DNA from 3 places in the Exiguobacterium sp. GL_137 genome. Region 2 is predicted to be linked to each of the others. Evidence: predicted binding sites of a transcription regulator. Region 2 holds the regulator's gene; each other region holds the start of a gene.
What was found. The regulator Rex, encoded in region 2, represses fermentation and respiration genes when NADH is low (regulators of the CRP and FNR family bind a similar motif). The targets are predictions, from matches to a motif close to TTGTGAAATATTTCACAA.

Region 1: pflB (formate C-acetyltransferase) is a predicted target of Rex. The motif match lies at 3,708-3,725, and genes of this name have one in related genera.
Region 3: AC3IRK_RS04670 (L-lactate dehydrogenase) is a predicted target of Rex. The motif match lies at 1,805-1,822, and genes of this name have one in related genera.

The regions. Positions count from the first base shown of each region.
Region 1 is NZ_CM174406.1:621,247-627,276, reverse strand. It holds gene AC3IRK_RS03275 (GGDEF domain-containing protein) at 1-1,096, shown strand, start outside; gene AC3IRK_RS03270 (hypothetical protein) at 1,154-1,795, opposite strand; gene AC3IRK_RS03265 (DEAD/DEAH box helicase) at 1,792-2,967, opposite strand; gene AC3IRK_RS03260 (hypothetical protein) at 2,996-3,427, opposite strand; gene pflB (formate C-acetyltransferase) at 3,775-6,024, shown strand.
Region 2 is NZ_CM174406.1:2,767,546-2,773,575, forward strand. It holds gene AC3IRK_RS14330 (S8 family serine peptidase) at 1-188, opposite strand, end outside; tRNA gene AC3IRK_RS14335 (tRNA-Ala) at 434-506, opposite strand; gene tatC (twin-arginine translocase subunit TatC) at 614-1,393, opposite strand; gene AC3IRK_RS14345 (twin-arginine translocase TatA/TatE family subunit) at 1,401-1,604, opposite strand; gene AC3IRK_RS14350 (redox-sensing transcriptional repressor Rex) at 1,604-2,263, opposite strand; gene AC3IRK_RS14355 (ABC-F family ATP-binding cassette domain-containing protein) at 2,420-4,321, shown strand; gene AC3IRK_RS14360 (hypothetical protein) at 4,321-4,713, shown strand; gene AC3IRK_RS14365 (flavin reductase) at 4,783-5,376, opposite strand; gene AC3IRK_RS14370 (DoxX family protein) at 5,398-5,796, opposite strand; gene AC3IRK_RS14375 (winged helix-turn-helix transcriptional regulator) at 5,980-6,030, shown strand, end outside.
Region 3 is NZ_CM174406.1:904,225-910,254, forward strand. It holds gene AC3IRK_RS04650 (1,4-alpha-glucan branching protein domain-containing protein) at 1-57, shown strand, start outside; gene rpmG (50S ribosomal protein L33) at 162-311, shown strand; gene AC3IRK_RS04660 (5-formyltetrahydrofolate cyclo-ligase) at 373-921, shown strand; gene AC3IRK_RS04665 (DUF92 domain-containing protein) at 912-1,691, shown strand; gene AC3IRK_RS04670 (L-lactate dehydrogenase) at 1,859-2,812, shown strand; gene AC3IRK_RS04675 (GNAT family N-acetyltransferase) at 3,005-3,514, shown strand; gene AC3IRK_RS04680 (M42 family metallopeptidase) at 3,714-4,751, shown strand; gene AC3IRK_RS04685 (YqgQ family protein) at 4,735-4,932, shown strand; gene AC3IRK_RS04690 (ROK family glucokinase) at 5,010-5,966, shown strand.

The DNA.
Region 1 (6,030 bases), 880 kb from region 2:
CCGTTTGGCCCAAAGTGCGGCCATCCTTTGGCACATTGATCACATCTTTGAAGGGACTAACAAATCATCTATCGTCCAACGCGCTTGGCTACCGTTGTTATCTTTGCCGTTATTCTTTCATTATTTCCTCGATGAAGACGGACAAAAACGGGATGTCTTTGTCATCTTATTGTTATTGATTGTCCGCCAAATTTTCATCACACGGCAACATACATCCATCGTCCATCAGTTAGATACCCGGAATGAGCAGTTGGCGATACGGGTTGAGCGGCGAACAGAACAAATTAAAGTAAGTGAACAACAAGTCATCCCATTGTTCCTCGGACACCCTGACCCCATCGTTCGTTTTAATAAGCTTCAAGAACCCATTTTTGCGAATCGGGCTGCTCAACGAATTTTGGGTCTCCCCGCCATGACAATTGATCATTTGACAGATAAATTAAAACATGTTCAGACTGCCTTGAAAACGAAAAAAAATCATTATCAAAATGAAGCGAATCAACAATTCGAATTGATTCTGATTCCTATCAAGATAGCCGATACTGCCGTTGGTCACTTCCTGATTCTCCATGATGTGACAGAGCGAATGGCACGACAACAGCAAATCGAATACCATGCCTATCATGATGGATTGACGCACATCGGCAATCGCCGTTCTTTAGAAAAAATGTTTAATGAAAAAACATCTAACTTGAATTATCTGGCTTTGATTGACTTGGACGGCTTCAAACAAATTAATGACACGTACGGCCATGAAACCGGAGACTATATCTTGATAGAAGTGGCACGACGTCTTGCGTCCGAATTATCCGCCGACGAATCCGTCTACCGGCTTGGCGGGGATGAATTTGCTTTACTGACCTCGGCGAAGGATGAAGTTTCCTTAAGACGACGCTGTAAAGTCTTTTTGAATCAGCTGTCGAAACCCTATCATTATCGCGGAGAACTGCTACGCGTTTCTGCCAGTGTCGGCGTCGCACGCCACGATCCGGAAACTGATTTAGAACAATGGCTCAAACAGGCCGATTTAGCAATGTATCGTGTGAAACATCAAGATAAAAATGGGGTTAGGATTTATCGTTCCGAGATTGAATGAGTGTACCTGTCCAAAAAAACCGGCCCTTCCGTAAACATTCGGAAAGGCCGGTTTTGATTATTCTGGACGTGGTGCGATGTTTCCTTCTTCAATATCGAGTAATAAATCAATCAACTCGGCACAAAATTCGGGATACTGACGTAACAAGGCATCTTCTCCTACTTCGTCTACGAAATCAGCTAAAAGAATCCGGACTTCCGGAACTAATGCTTTGGCGACTTTCATGTAAGCAATCGCAAAACGCCATTTCCCCGAGATATAAAGAAGTTTACCGACCAACAAATCACCGGGCTCGACTTCAATTTCTGCTAACTCCGTCTGATACGTCTGTTTTGACATGATGTCGACGACCCGCTCTTCCTCAACAAGAAACAACGAGGGAACCGGATCCGCCAAACCTCTCAGCGCACGGTACAGACTCGGTGACATGTCTTCCTTGACCTGTTCTAAAAAACGGCCGTGCGGCGTTTTCCCTTGTTCATCGGTTTCATAGAAAATTGCCCAATCTACGAATAAATCACGGAACAGTTCAGCGTCTTTCAAATACCAACGTCCTTCCGTTGCGATTTCTTCGATGAAGGCCACCCAGTCTGTACTTCTGGCCGTTGCGGCTTCTTGATACATCTTCTTAAGCGCCGTATTCATCTCCGCTTCCGATACGGTCGTTGGAAAAGGGATTATTTTTCGCTCGCTTTTCATCGTGTCGGTCCTTTCCGGTGTGGGTTCGCCGGTCGTTTGATTGTTTCGGGTTCCGTGTGTTCCCGTTTCGGAATCACTTCGCCACGATAAATTTCCATCTCTTCCATTTCCACACCCATTTGCTTAGTCAGGGTCTTCAGGTGTTTCAAATCGTGATCCGTGACAAGGGCAAGAACCATACCAGATGCATTCCCGCGTCCTGTCCGTCCAGAACGGTGAACGAAATCATCGAATGACTCAGGTAAATCATAATGGACGACATGGGTAACCGCCTCGATGTCGAGGCCACGAGCTGCGAGGCCCGTCGTCACGAGCAATGGGAACTCGCCCCGTTTATACGAACGGAGTGTCTCCATCCGTTCCCGTTTTCCTTTTTCGGCGTCAAGAATGCGGTATTTTAATGAGAATTTACTGAGTTCGCCGTTTAACGGTCCAAGGAATGAGCGGTTATTGATGAACGTCAATACTTTCGCTCCCTGCATGTTCGCCAGGCGACGCAAGTATTCCGGTTTAAGACGGCGTGACATTTCGATATAACCGAATTTCACTTGCGTACTCATGACACGTTCTACTTTAATCCGTGCAGGCTCGTTCGCAAATAATGTTTTTCCCCATTCAGCTGTTCGTTCCGGCAATGTCGCCGAGATAAAGGCCAGCTGACGATCCCGCAGTGCACTGTTGGCAATTCGTGTTGCCGACGCGCTCATGCCGCTCTCATAAATTTGATCGGCTTCATCTAAAACTATCAGTTTTACTTTATGCATCTTCATTTTTTTAGAATCAATCAGTTCGACGAGTCGTCCCGGGGTTCCGACGATGATTTGCGGTTTTTTCTTCAATCGTTCATGCTGGCGTTTGAGTTCGACGCCACCAATGAAGGCACCTGATTTTATGCCGCTTCCTTGCGAAAACAGTTGAATGACTTGATGGATCTGCATGACCAGTTCACGTGTCGGTGCTGTAATCACGACTTGGATATGCGGTTCATTTTCATCAATCAATTCTAATGCAGGAATGACATATGCTAATGTTTTCCCGGTCCCGGTCGGTGCTTCGACCAAAACATCTTTTCTTTCGCGTAATAATGGAATCGCCTGTTCTTGAACCGGCATCATTTTTTCGAAGCGGGCGCGTTCCCATGCTTCTGTAATAAAAGGTTTCATAAAGTCCATAACGTGTATTCTCCTACTCTCTTCTGCATCATTCTGTGACATATTCAAATTGATCGGTCGTTTCGTCACGCAGACCACGTAACGTTTGTGTGTATTCGTTCCCTGCGTCGATGAGCCGGATGTGATATACCACTTCCTGGTCATTCTTTATTTCTTCCGTCAAAATATCAAACCCTTGAATGACCCGGTCTTGAAGTTCATCCGCCAGTTTCGGAAACTGACTGAGCACCGGGTAATCGGATCGGACATCATTCGGGCGACGAATCAGCTTCACCAAGTATTTTTCTTTATATCCGATGAAGTCTTCAAAATCAAAGTCATCTTCAAAACGAATCCAAAAGCCGTCTTCCTCAAACTCCGTAATCATTCCCGTTCGCGGTGTTCCTTCAGTCGATACTTTTAACGTCACCCAATCACCTGCTCTATAATCGGCACGGTCTTCCAACATCGAAAAATCCATTTTATGCACCTCCACGGTCTATATTCCCTTTTTCATTGTCAACGATACGTCATAAAAATACAAGATAACCCGGTGTGACTTTTATCACGATTCGAACTGTCTTGTTTAGATACATATAAAAATAGTGATACAGAATTTAAAATATGGCTTTATTTCGCCCTTTTTCTGTTTTTTAAGCATATTCCAATCACTGGTACACATTTAACGGATTCCTTATGTACCAACGTTTTTCAAGTCCTTTACGCTTTCACCGGGATGTAAAACTCTTCCCCCCTAATGTTTGTTACACTATTCACATAGGGGATGTATCTTGGACTGTTCACCTTAAAAAAAAAGGAGTGTTCGTGATGTTACTTGAAAAAACACCAGCATGGCAACAATTCGAAACAGGCGCATGGAACAATCAAATTGACGTAGCTGATTTCATCCGTCGAAACCGGACAGAATACCGGGGAGACGATCAGTTTCTTGCAGGACCAACCGTGGCTACGGAAACACTGTGGCAACAAATCATGAATTTAACAAGTGAAGAACGTTCACGTGGTGGCGTCTATGCCGTCGATGCTTCGATACCTTCAACGATTCTGTCACACGGTCCAGGATACCTCAACCGCGAACTCGAACAAATCGTCGGTCTGCAAACCGACGAACCATTTAAACGTTCCATTCATCCGAACGGCGGGATTCGAATGGTCAATGATGCTTTAGAAGCCTATGGTTTCCAAGCCGATCCCCTCGTAACAAAAACATTTAGTGAATATCGTAAAACACATAATCAAGGCGTGTTCGATGCTTATACGCCTGAAATGCGTGCTGCCCGTAAAGCGGGTATCATCACAGGTCTTCCGGATGCCTATGGACGCGGTCGGATTATCGGAGACTATCGCCGTGTTGCGCTGTACGGTACAGCCTTCTTGATTGCAGGACGGAAACAAGATTTAAAAGACCGCGGCGGCTTCTTATCCGAATCGATGATCCGGGACCGTGAAGAGATGAACGAACAAATTCGGGCGTTACAAGAACTGACCGAGCTCGGTCAACGTTATGACTGCGACTTATCCCGTCCGGCGGAAACCGCCCAAGAAGCGTTCCAATGGGTGTACCTTGCTTACCTCGCTGCAATCAAAGAACAAAATGGGGCTGCGATGTCACTCGGCCGCGTCTCGACGTTCCTTGATATCTATATCGAACGCGATTTACAGTCAGGACGTTTGACGGAACAGACTGCCCAGGAACTTGTCGATCATTTTGTCATGAAGCTGCGAATCGTCAAATTCCTCCGGACACCGGACTACAATGATTTATTCTCCGGTGATCCGACCTGGGTCACGGAATCAATCGGCGGGATGAGTGAGGACGGTCGCTCCAACGTGACAAAAAGTTCGTTCCGCTTCCTGCAGACACTTGTCAATCTCGGTCCGGCTCCAGAACCGAATCTGACGGTCCTCTGGTCCACACAACTACCGCGCGGCTTTAAAGAATTTTGTGCCAAGATGTCGATTCTCTCCAGTTCGATCCAGTATGAAAATGATGATCTGATGTTGCCGATTTATGGCGACGACTACGGCATCGCGTGCTGTGTTTCCGCCATGAAAATCGGGAAGCAAATGCAATTTTTCGGAGCACGGGCGAACTTAGCAAAAGCATTGCTCTATACGTTAAACGGCGGCATGGATGAAAAACTTAAAATTCAAGTTGCTCCAAAGACGAACTTGATTTTAGATGATGTCTTAGATTATGAAACGGTCATGGCTGCTTACGACCGTCAGCTTGACTGGTTGGCGGAACTCTATGTCAATACATTGAACGTCATTCACTTCATGCATGATAAATACAGTTACGAACGCATCGAAATGGCGTTGCACGATCCGGAAATCTTACGGACGATGGCTTGCGGTATCGCCGGACTCTCTGTCGTGGCCGACAGCCTGTCCGCCATTCGTTACGCTAAAGTCTCCCCGATTCGTGATGCTGACGGAATTGCGGTTGATTTTAAAATCGAAGGTGACTTCCCGAAATTCGGAAATAATGATGAACGGGTCGATCAGATGGCGGTTGATCTCGTCAAACTGTTTATGGAAAAAATCCGGAAACATCCGACGTACCGTGATGCTTTACCGACTCAATCCGTCTTGACGATTACTTCAAATGTCGTCTACGGCAAAAAAACCGGCAATACGCCGGACGGACGACGTGCTGGTGAACCATTCGCACCGGGAGCCAATCCAATGCATGGTCGGGATACGAAGGGTGCCGTCGCCGCATTGACTTCCGTCGGGAAATTACCGTATGAACATGCCCTTGACGGCATTTCCTACACGTTCTCCATCGTCCCGAAAGCACTGGGGAAAGATGAACCGACACGAATTCGAAATACAGTCGGACTGCTTGACGGCTACATGGGCGGAACTACTTCAAAAGGACATCACTTAAACGTCAATGTCTTCGACCGGGAGACATTACTCGATGCGATGGAACATCCGGAACTTTATCCCCAATTGACGATCCGCGTTTCCGGTTACGCCGTCAACTTCATCAAGTTGACCCGCGAACAGCAAATCGACGTCATCAACCGGACGTTCCACGGTGCACTTTAACTGAAA
Region 2 (6,030 bases):
TCGAGCTCGACGACAATCCGTACTTTTTCGTTTTGACTGTATGACTTTTCTTGACCCGCTTTTTTCAGTGAGAGTGCTTGTGGCTTTTGTACATCCACTTTTTGTGATGACACGTGTCCCTCAGCATGAACTAGGCTGGAAGATGTCATGAGGGCAGCCGCCATCAGAGCAATCTTCTTTTTCTTCATTCCTTTTCCTCTTTTCCAAAAATGTAATGTGGAGCAAAAACGTATTAAACGAAAATTCTGTATTTTTAGTTTAATTAACTTTCGCTTAATATACAATTTAAATTTGGTGCTTTTTAAAAATATTTGTTTGTTTATTACATCACAAAATGAATAAATCCTTATATTCCCTTATCTATTTCTTACAGGTGAATAAAAAAGGACAAAAAAAACCTTGGTTTCCCAAGGTTTCGGCAGGTAAAGCAATATGGAGACTATCGGGCTCGAACCGACGACCTTTTGGCTGCCAGCCAAACGCTCTCCCAGCTGAGCTAAGCCCCCGTGTGTTTCTATAATGAGTATACCCATTGCTGTTCATTTTTTCAATATAAAATTAGACCGCTTACAAAAAAATCTCCCTCACCTTACCGGCAAAGGAGAATCTTCCGTTATTTGTTCAATTCACGCATCATATCTGCCTGTCGTTCCAGTTCAGCCTGTTGCTCCAGGATCAGCACTTTTTTATACGTCCGTGCCGAGATGATGATACTGATTTCATAGAGGATGAACAAAGGAACAGAAATCATCAAATGCGACGTAATGTCGGGCGGTGAGATCAACGCCGCGATCACGAACAACGCAAAATACGCATACTTCCGATTCTTCCGCATGAAGAACGGCGTTACGAGTCCGAGCCGTGTCAAAAACATCGTCACGACCGGTAACTGGAACAACAGACCAAACGGAATCGTCAACCGGATCAGGAAACTGAAATAGTTCTCGACACCGATGACCTGTTCAATCCCAAGCTCTTGTCCGAGTTCCGTTGATACTTCAAGTAAAAACGGCAACAGCCAAAAATAAGAAAAGGAAACGCCCGCGAGGAATAAGAAAAACGTCACGGGAATGTACGTCAACGTCGCTTTTTGTTCTTGATCGTGCAGACCGGGACGGATGAACGCCCAAAGCTGGTACATCCAAAACGGGGACGCCAAGACGATTGCGATGATGAACGCAAGATTCAGATATAACATCAACGGATCAACGACGTTAAACGCATTTAAACCGATTCCGAGTTCCTTGAGGTCGGCCTGTAAAAAACGGACGAGCGGCCGGACGAGCGGAAAGGCTGCGATAAACATGACTACCACGATGATGAGCGACCAGATGATCCGCTTACGCAGTTCATCTAAGTGCGATGTCACACTCTGTTCTTGATCGATCGCCATGATTCACTCACTTCTCTTTCGTTTCGTCCTTTTTGTCTTTATCATCTTCCATGATGCCGTTTGTCGCACTCTTGAATTCTTTTAACGTTTGACCGGCGGCGCGGCCGAGTTCCGGTAATTTCTTCGGTCCGAAGATGATGAGGGCGACGACACCAATCAAGGCGATGCTCCCCGGGCCGATACCAAGTGTCAACGGGATTAAGTTTTCCATTATGATTTCACTCCTTCAGCTGATTGCGAATAATGCTTCATGAAATAGACGAGCGACTGCAGCTCGATTGACAGATCGATGTGATGCACCCGGACGTGGGCCGGGACATTCAACCGGGCCGGTGTAAAGTTCAGAATGCCGGTCACACCGTACTCAACTAACTCATCCGCTACTGACTGCGCGAACTGCGACGGTACCGTCAAGATGGCGACATCGACATGGTTCGCTTTGATTTGTTCTTTCATATCCGAGACGTGATAAATCGGAACGTCCTGCGTCGTTGTTCCGACCTTGTCTTCATCGGCGTCAAACGCGATGACGATACGAGTACTATTATTCTTTAAAAAGTTATAATTTGCAAACGCTGTTCCGAGATGTCCGACCCCGATTAAGGCGACATTCGTGACCTCGTCTTGGTTGAGTGTCTTTCGGAAAAATGTTAACAAATGTTGAACGTTATAACCGTACCCTTTTTTCCCTAACGCCCCAAAGTAGGAAAAGTCACGACGGATCGTCGCAGAGTCGACTTTGACCGCTTCGCTGAGCTCTGCTGACGAGACGCGCAGCTTGCCGGAGTTATAGAGACTTTGGATAAAACGATAATATAACGGCAGTCGTTTCGCCGTTGCTTGTGGTATTTTTGTGTCTGGCCCATTCATACTGCAGTTCCCCCTTCGGCCACGTTCTGACGTGGCACCCAAATCAATGCAAAGAATTCTACTCTCCTTGATTGTAAACCACTTCACATAGAGTAACAAATATTATATTCGGCAGGATTTTTCGTGATAGACTAAAGGGTGGAAGGATGGATGGATATGATTCTCTTACAAGTAAACCAACTCTCAAAATCATTCGGCGTAGAGCCGATTTTAGACAATATTAAACTCGAAGTACAGGAACGGGACCGGATTGCCCTCGTCGGACGAAACGGTGCCGGAAAATCGACACTTTTAAAAATCATCGCCGGGGAGCTGTCACATGACTCGGGGGAGATCATGAAAAGCAAGGAAGTCCGGATTGGTTATCTCGCGCAGGACAGCGGACTCGAGTCGAACGAATCGATTTGGAACGAGATGCTGACCGTCTTTGAGCATCTGCAGGATCAGGAACGGGCGCTTCGTCGGATGGAAATCGAAATGGGCATGGAGCACATTTTAAATGATCCGACTGCCTATGACCGTCTCCTGAAAACGTACGATCAAGCGCAACACGACTTCTCGGAAGCCGGCGGCTATCAGTTCGAAGCCAACATCCGCTCTGTCTTACACGGGATGCGTTTTTATCCGGACGATTATTCCCGCCGGATTCAGACGCTTTCCGGTGGACAGCGGACCCGGCTTGCCCTGGCGAAGATGTTACTCCAGGCACCGGAACTGTTGATTCTCGATGAGCCGACCAATCACCTCGACATCGATACGTTGTCCTGGCTCGAAAGCTACCTGTCCGGTTACCGTGGTGCTGTCCTGATCGTTTCCCATGACCGCTATTTCCTCGATCAAGTCGTCAACGTCGTCTATGAATTGTCCCGGAACGTGTCGCGGAAATTCACAGGCAACTATACGAAGTATCTCGAACAAAAAGCGGCACTGTACGAACAGGAAATGAAACAGTTCGAACAGCAGCAGGAAGACATCGCGAAGATGCAGGACTTCATCCAGCGTAACATCGCCCGTGCGACGACGACGAAACGGGCGCAAAGTGTCCGCAAGCGTCTCGAAAAAGTCGACCGGATCGACCGTCCGGACGGTGACGAACGCAGTACGGTTCTGTCATTCCCGATTGAAAAGCAGAGCGGCAATGATGTGCTGCAGGTCAATCAACTCGCTGTCGGCTACGAAGAAGCCGTCTCGAAAAACATTACGTTCCGGCTGCAACGTGCGGAATCACTGGCGCTTGTCGGACCAAACGGAATCGGCAAGTCGACGTTACTGAAAGTGCTTGTCGGCCGTCTGAAACCGCTGTTCGGTGACTATCGTTTCGGTACTGGCGTCTCGATTGGCTACTACGATCAGGAGCAGGCGGAACTGAACGACCGCAATCGGGTCATTGATGAAATTTGGAACGAATGGCCGTTGATGCGCGAACAGGAAGTCCGGTCCGTTCTCGGGCAGTTCCTGTTCAGCGGCGATGATGTCTTCAAGCTCGTCCATGAATTGTCGGGCGGTGAACGCGGACGTCTGGCGCTCGCGAAGCTGAAGTTACGGAAAACGAATCTGCTTGTGCTGGATGAGCCGACGAACCACCTGGATCTTGATTCGAAAATGGTCCTCGAAAATGCACTTGTCGATTACGAAGGCACGTTACTGTTCGTCTCCCACGACCGTTACTTCATCGACCGCGTCGCGACACGTGTCATCGAGATGAGTACAGACGGCGTGACCGATTACCTCGGTGACTACTCGTATTATATGGAGAAAAAAGCCGAGAAGGAAGAAATCGCCCGCCTCGAAGCAGAAGAAGCGAAAGCGATCAAAGTCGCTTCGACGAAGACGATTGATAAAGAGGCGCAAAAAGAAGCGCGCAAAAAGAAACAACAGCTGGAGAAGCTCGAACAAGAGATTGAACGGTTGGAGAACCGGTCGGTCGAAATCGAACAGTTGTTGTGCGAACCGGAAGTCTTTAATGATATTCCGAAAGCGACCGCCCTTTCGGCAGAGCGCGATCAGATTGATGTCGACTTGCTCGATTTGATGGAACAGTGGGAGTCGTTCCACTGATGCGCTCGAAAAGTTATCTGATCAATCTGATCCAAGGATTATTGTCCGGTGTCCTCTACTTCGTCCCGATGTATGCGGACTATGTCTCGGCTTTCATTCGTCCGGATGCGTTTAATGCCGTTTATCCGTTGTTTATCTTGATTTCCTGTATGATCGGTCTTGTCATTCAGACATGGAGCGGACTGTTCATCAGTTTATTATCCGGTCTGATCTGCACGTTGCTGACGATTCAATCGTTCGTCGAACTGAATGATCCGATGATCATCATGTATTACGGTGCCGTCTCCCCATTGGTGGCCTTTTTAATCAGCTGTGTCGGGATTTGGGCGCTCGCCGTCCTGTTTTATCTACTCGACGGTTTCCAGTACAGTAAACGCCATAACATGGAGTAAGCAACAAAAAATAGACGAGGGAAGCAGACATCGAATCTGCTTCCCTCGTCTATTTGGCATGACTTTATCTTATTTCGTTGGACGGGTAATTGTGAAGATATCACCGATTTTCGCATAATCATTGCCGGCAAGACGGGCAATTGCTTTTAAACCGTCGGCATCAATCCGGAACGACTCCTCGAGTTCATCCGCGACATGATACCGGATGACTTCGCCGATTAATAAGTCAGCTGTTTCCAGTTCAATGTGTTGTGACAGTTTCAGCTCAAACCGGATTTTCGCTTCCGCGACCGCCGGGACATCAATCAAATCGCTGTCGATCAGCGTAAGATTCGTCCGGTTCAATTCACTTTCCCCGTAAGCAAGAGGTGCTGCCGTTTCATTGACGGCTTCGACAATCTCTTCACTGACGATATGGATAACGAACTCTTTATTCAACAAAATATTTTTAGTGGTGTCTTTTTCGCCCTGATCCGTCTTTTGGACGGCAATCAACAGTTGCGGCGGATGGCTCGAAGCGGCGGTGAAGAAGGAAAACGGGGCGGCATTGACCGTTCCGTCCGCTCCTTTCGTCGTGACAAAGGCAATCGGTCTCGGGATGATACTCCCGATCAACAATTTATAGTTTTCTTTTGGACTGAGTGACTGTGCATCAAACTTCATCTTTTTACCCGCTTTCTCTGATCACCCGAGCATGGCTGCGAGTGAATAGTCTCCGGCACCAATCAAGGCGACGCCAAGGGCGATGACGATCAGTGCCATGTTATATTCGTACCCGTTCTGTGTCACCCAGTAACCATTTTGCCCGTGCACCTTGATGATTGCAACGAGCATCGACCCGATAATCAGTGCTGCCGCGAACCATAAGAACAATCCACCGGCAAATAGTAAACCACCAATCAGTTCTGCCAGTCCTGCCGTAAGCGCAAGCATTTTACCCGGCTTCATCCCGATCGATTCGAACCAGCCGCCCGTCCCTGCAATCCCGTGCCCGCCGAACCAGCCAAACAATTTTTGTGTCCCGTGTGCTGCAAATGTTAATCCAATCACCATTCGAATAAGAAATAATCCTAAATCCATCATCTTGATCAAAACTCCTTTTACTTAATGTTTTTTAATTACTTTTCGTAACCTAAATACGACTATAAACTAACACTTACTAAAAGTAAACAGATTTGTTTTTGTTTATTTTATTACTTTAAGTAAAATAATTCGTAATTTTGAATCAGAGTGGGTATACTAAGACTATAGAAAGGATGAGTGCTGATGGAAGAAACATTGATTCCGACTGCCCTTTGTCCGAAAGTCGAACATGCC
Region 3 (6,030 bases), 1.2 Mb from region 2:
CAGGTGGACCTTGAAAATCCATACCAGCATGTAATGAATCCAAAAAAGAACGGATGAACAGTTGCAATTCACTTCCTTTCTTGGTACGATACTTGAGTATGCTTAACCTTATGTAAAGCAAAAATACTTGATACATCGAGAGCTAGATAGGAGGGAATCCCATGCGCGTTAAAATTACTTTGGCTTGCACTGAAACTGGTGACCGTACTTATATCACTAAGAAGAACAAGCGTAACAACCCAGAGCGTCTTGAGTTGAAGAAATACAACCCACGTCTCCGTAAGCACACACTTCACCGTGAAGTAAAATAATTGAGATGGAAGCCGTCACCTTGTGTGATGGCTTTTTTGTTGAATAAGGGGGATTCGCAAGATGGAAAAACGGGAAATTCGGCGATTTATTACAGATCAGTTAAATCAGTTAGAGCATCGTGAACAAAAAGAACAGCAGATTTATGATTATTTGTTTGCTTTACCGGAGTGGAAAAATGCTCAATCCATTGCCATCACACTTTCCTTTCGCAACGAATGTGCGACAGAGCCGATTATTTTGAAGGCCTGGGAACTGGGGAAACAGGTTGTCATTCCGAAAGTCATGCACCAGGAGATGCGATTTTTTGAATACTTACCGAACAGCCCATTGATAGAAACAAAGATGGGCATTCGGGAACCGGATGACCAGGCGGTAGAGAGGTCTTTGAGTGCAGTGGACCTTTGCATCGTTCCGGGACGGGCGTTCACACGTCAAGGCTACCGTGTAGGGTGGGGAGGCGGTTTTTATGATCGGGTATTAGCTGATTATCATGGCCATACGTTAGCGGTTGCGTTTGAGCGTCAACTGGTTTCTGCGTTCGAAGTGGAACCCTTCGATCAACCGGTTCAGCAGATTGTAACCGAGTCTGAGGTCGTTGTATGCCAGTAATCTACGGTATTTTATTTTGTTTTTTCCTCGGCTATATCGGATACCGGCTGCGTTTGCTGACCATCAGCGGCAGTATTTGGACGCTTGTCGTCGGGGCGCTTGTCCTGTCCGGATTCGGTTACCCCGGGCTTCTGATGTTATTGCTTTTTTTCGGCAGTTCCAGTCTGTTGTCGAAACTTGGGAAACGAAGAAAACAGTCGGTGAATCAAATCGTCGAAAAAGACGGACCGCGTGACGGCTGGCAGGTTCTTGCGAACGGAGGGATCGCAGCGTTGGCTTCGATGGGATTTCTCTGGACAGAACACACATCGTTTCTTGTCTTATTTTTGATCGTGCTGGCTGCGTCAAATGCCGACACATGGGCTTCTGAAATTGGTCCTTTGTCAAAAAAAAATCCTTTTCTCTTAACGGGACGGCGTGTACCGGCTGGAACGAGCGGCGCAATTTCAATCCTTGGGACGACCGCAACGATTGTCGGCGCCTTGTTCATAGCGACAGCAGGCGATCTACTGTTCGACTTATCGACGGACATCTGGTTGTTGGTGACGTTAGGCGGCATCATAGGAAGTTTGTTTGATACATTGTTCGGCGGGACGGTCCAGCGGAAATTTCGATGTGTGGTTTGCCTCAAAGAAACAGAAAAACGTCTTCACCACAATCAACCGACTCTTTATGTAAAGGGATGGAAATGGCTTGGGAATGACGGAGTCAACTTTTTGTCGAGTACGTTAGCCGGAATGTTTGGTTTTATTGTGTATCGAATGTGGTAAGTGGAAATGGAAGATGTCGCTTTTCCTTATGTTAGGATATTATTGACACAAATTAGACAAGATGTGAACGGTTTCATAAATACCTAAACTTTGTGAAAGATGTTACAATCTATTTGTGAGATAGTTAACAAACTTTTAAATTACCTTCAGAAGGGTGGATATAAAGGATGGAATTACATGCGAAAGTGACACGTGTAGCGTTAATTGGTGCGGGGGCTGTTGGTTCAAGCTTTGCCTATCAGATGTCGACGGCGGGATTGTGTGAAGAATTGGTGATCATCGATGTGAATAAAGCCAAAGCAGAGGGCGAAGCGATGGATTTAAATCACGGGACACCTTTCAGTTCTTCCCCGATGCGCATCTGGGCAGGGGATTACTCAGACTGTAAGGATGCGGAAGTGATTGTTATCACGGCAGGGGCGCCACAAAAACCGGGCGAAACCCGACTCGATCTTGTTGCTAAAAATGCGTTGATCATGAAAGAAATGATACGCCAAATCATGGAATCTGGTTTTGATGGCATCATCGTCGTTGCATCTAACCCGGTTGACATCATGGCTCATCTGGCATGGAAATATTCCGGTCTTCCAAAATCCCGTGTCTTTGGATCAGGTACGGTTCTTGATACGGCCCGTTTGCGTCAAATGCTCGGTGAATACTTCCATATCGATTCCCGTAATGCGCATGCCTACATTCTTGGAGAGCACGGGGACACGGAATTTGCAGCCTGGAGCAACTCACGGATCTATGGTAAAACGATTGATGAATTGTTAGCGGAAAATGATCGTTACTCTCAAGCGGATCTTGATCAAATTTATATCAATGTCCGGGATGCAGCGTATCACATCATCGAACGAAAAGGGGCGACCTATTATGCGATTGGTCTTGGACTTGTTCGAATCGTCCGGGCGATTCTCGGAAATGAGAACTGTCTCTTAACGGTCGGAGCACATGTCGACGGACAGTATGGGATTTCCGGTATCCATATCGGTGTACCCGCAATCATCAACCGGCAAGGTGTTCGGGAAATCATCGAAGTTTCTTTAACGGAAGAAGAACTTAAAAAATTCCATCACTCAGCAGAAGTGTTGCGTCAAACGATGGAACCTGTTCTCCGTTAATATTGAGCCGACCGCCTAAAGCGAAAAAATCATTCTTTTTCGACAAATCGAAAAGGAGTGATTTTTTTTGTGCTGAAAATTCCGGATTAAACTAGGTTTTATTTTACTAGAAAAAGGTTATGTAAAGGATAGAAGAGTTTCTCATGTCATATTGTCTAATAGTAAAAACGCATAAAGGGGAGAAAGACAGTCATGTATACATTTCGGAAGTTAACGAAAGAAGATGCAGAACAGTATTGGAGTCTTCGACTGGAAGGATTAAAAAATCATCCAGATGCGTTTGGTCATTCGTTTGATGATGAACAACAAACACCAATTAAAGATGTTCAAGAAGGGCTGGAAGGCGATCCGGATTCGGATGAAGTATGGCTCGGAATATTTGACGGTGAAAAGTTATTTGGATTTGGTCAGGTCAAGCCGTACGAATTATCACGCGAGTCGCATAAAGCGATGATTTCTGGTGTGTATGTGTCACCGGATTATCGTGGCGGAACAGGACGTGCTCTAATGGAAGCGTTGATTGAAGAGGCAAAGCAACTTCCTGATGTCGAACAAGTCATCCTGGCAGTGCTTTCCGGCAATGAGGCCGCTCAGAACCTGTATGAATCACTGGGCTTTGAAGTATACGCGGAAGATCCGGACTCCGTTAAACTGGAAGATGGAACATACCGCGATGATATCTGGATGAAAAAATACGTCTAATGGAGGATGAATCAATTCCTTTTTAAAATTGGTTCGAAGGGAAGATTAGACGTATGAAAAGTCTTAGAGTCAATGTAAATTGAATCTACGACTTTTTTTATTCAGCAGGAAGGCAATCGAAGCAGTGAATGAGTACCCGCCTGTTCCATCTTTTGGTATCATATAAAGGGAAAAACATTCGAAAAAAGGAGTGAAACACATGCAGGCAGTTGTTCAGACGATTCGTGACTTAGTGGAGATTCCTAGTCCGACGGGATTCACCGTTCATGCACTTACATATGTAGAAAACCGGTTCAAAGAAGAAGAGATTACATATAAAAAATTAGAAAAAGGGGCTTTGCTTGCCATGTTGCCGGGGCAGTCGTCGCGGATTCGGTTACTGACAGCACATGTCGATACGTTAGGGGCGATGGTGAAGGAAATCTTACCAACCGGTCGTCTCAGTCTATCGCAGCTTGGCGGCTATGCGTGGACAGCTATTGAGGGAGAAAACTGTTTAGTTCATAAAATGGATGGACAAACCGTTTCCGGAACGATTGTCTTCCATCATTCAAGTGTCCACACGTCACGTGTGACGAATACGGAAGAACGGAGTGCGACGAATATCGAGGTCCGACTCGACATCCGTTCGACAACGGCAGAAGAAACAAGGGTTGCCGGAATCGAAGTAGGTGACGTCGTAACGTTTGATCCACGGTTCGTTCATACGGAAACGGGATTCGTAAAATCACGACACCTTGATGACAAGGCGTCTGTTGCTTTATTGTTGGAGCTCGTCAAGAAATGGAAAACGCTGACGTTACCGCATCCTGTCCACATTCTCATCTCCAATTATGAAGAAGTGGGCTTTGGAGGAAATGCCGGTTTTTCAGAAGATGTCGCGGAATACATCGCAGTCGACATGGGAGCGCTTGGAGAAGGACAACATTCGGATGAGTATACGGTTTCGATTTGTGCAAAAGACGGTTCCGGTCCGTATGATCTTGCGTTACGTCATCAGTTCACACGTTTAGCGCAACAGCATACGATTCCATACAAAGTGGATATCTATCCCTATTACAGTTCGGATGCTTCAGCGGCCGTCCATGCCGGACATGATGTCCGGCACGGATTACTCGGTCCCGGGATTGAATCGAGTCATTCTTACGAACGGACACACGAGACATCCCTTCAAGCCACATACGATTTACTCGATGTATTTGTAAAGGAGCCGATGAACGATGAAAACACTTTATGATGTTCAGCAATTGCTCAAATCATATGGAACGATTGTGTACCTCGGTGACCGGGAATCGGATATTGCGATGATGATGCTTGAACTGGACGAACTTGAGCAGGCCGGTGTGCTGGAAAAAAAACAATATGATTCCGCAAAAGTGATTTTAGCATACGAACTACAACAATCGAGAAAAGCATGAAAAGCTTGTGCAACCCTTTGCACAAGCAGATGAATCGGCTAAAATAAAAGGGAAGAATTTTTTATCATGAGGGAGTTATGACGATGAAGTGGTTACTGGGTGTGGATATCGGTGGAACGACGGTCAAGATGGCGATTCTGGATTTACAAGGAATCATCGTAGAAAAATGGGAAATTGAAACGGTCATCTTAAATGATGGCGGACAAATTCCGGGAGACATCGCCCGTTCTTTCTTTGAAAAATGTCAGCAAAGCAACAAGCGGGTCGAAGACTTTGTCGGCGCTGGAATCGGTGCGCCGGGATTCATCGACTTTAATACGGGTGTCGTCGAAAAAGCGGTCAATATCGGTTGGAACAATTTTGAACTCGTCGGAGAGTTTGAACGTTTAACAGGATTGCCCGCTGTGATTGAGAACGATGCGAATGCAGCGGCGATCGGTGAGATGTGGAAAGGGGCAGGGAGCGGAGCGACAGAGCTGCTTGCCGTCACACTGGGGACAGGTGTTGGTGGTGGTTTAATCACCAACGGACAAATCGTTCACGGAACAGTCGGTATGGCCGGTGAAATCGGTCATATCACGATGTTGCCGGAAGGTGGCGTCATGTGTGGTTGCGGCCGTAAAGGTTGTTTGGAAACAATTGCTTCTGCAACGGGTGTCGCCCGACTGGGTCTTGAAAAACGAAAAGGACAAATTACTTCTTTGAATAATATCAAAGCGGTTACGGCAAAAGATGTATTTGAAGCCTATTCGCAAGGGGATGCGGTAGCGACGGAAGTTGTCGAAGAAGTGACATTCCATCTTGGACTTGCTATTTCGAATTTGGCAAACAGTTTTAATCCTGAGATCATTGTCATCGGCGGTGGTGTTTCAAAAGCCGGCGATGCGTTGATGACTCCTTTAAAGGAATCGTTCGAACGATTTGCTTTACCTCGTGTCTTTGGATCAACGACCTTCAAAATCGCGGAACTCGGTAACGATGCCGGGGTCATTGGCTGCGCTTGGCTAGCCAAACAAATGTTTTTAAAAAAGTAATCATATGATTTATTTTTAAGAAGATTCGAGAAATCGAATCTTTTTTTTGTTTACATACGTAATA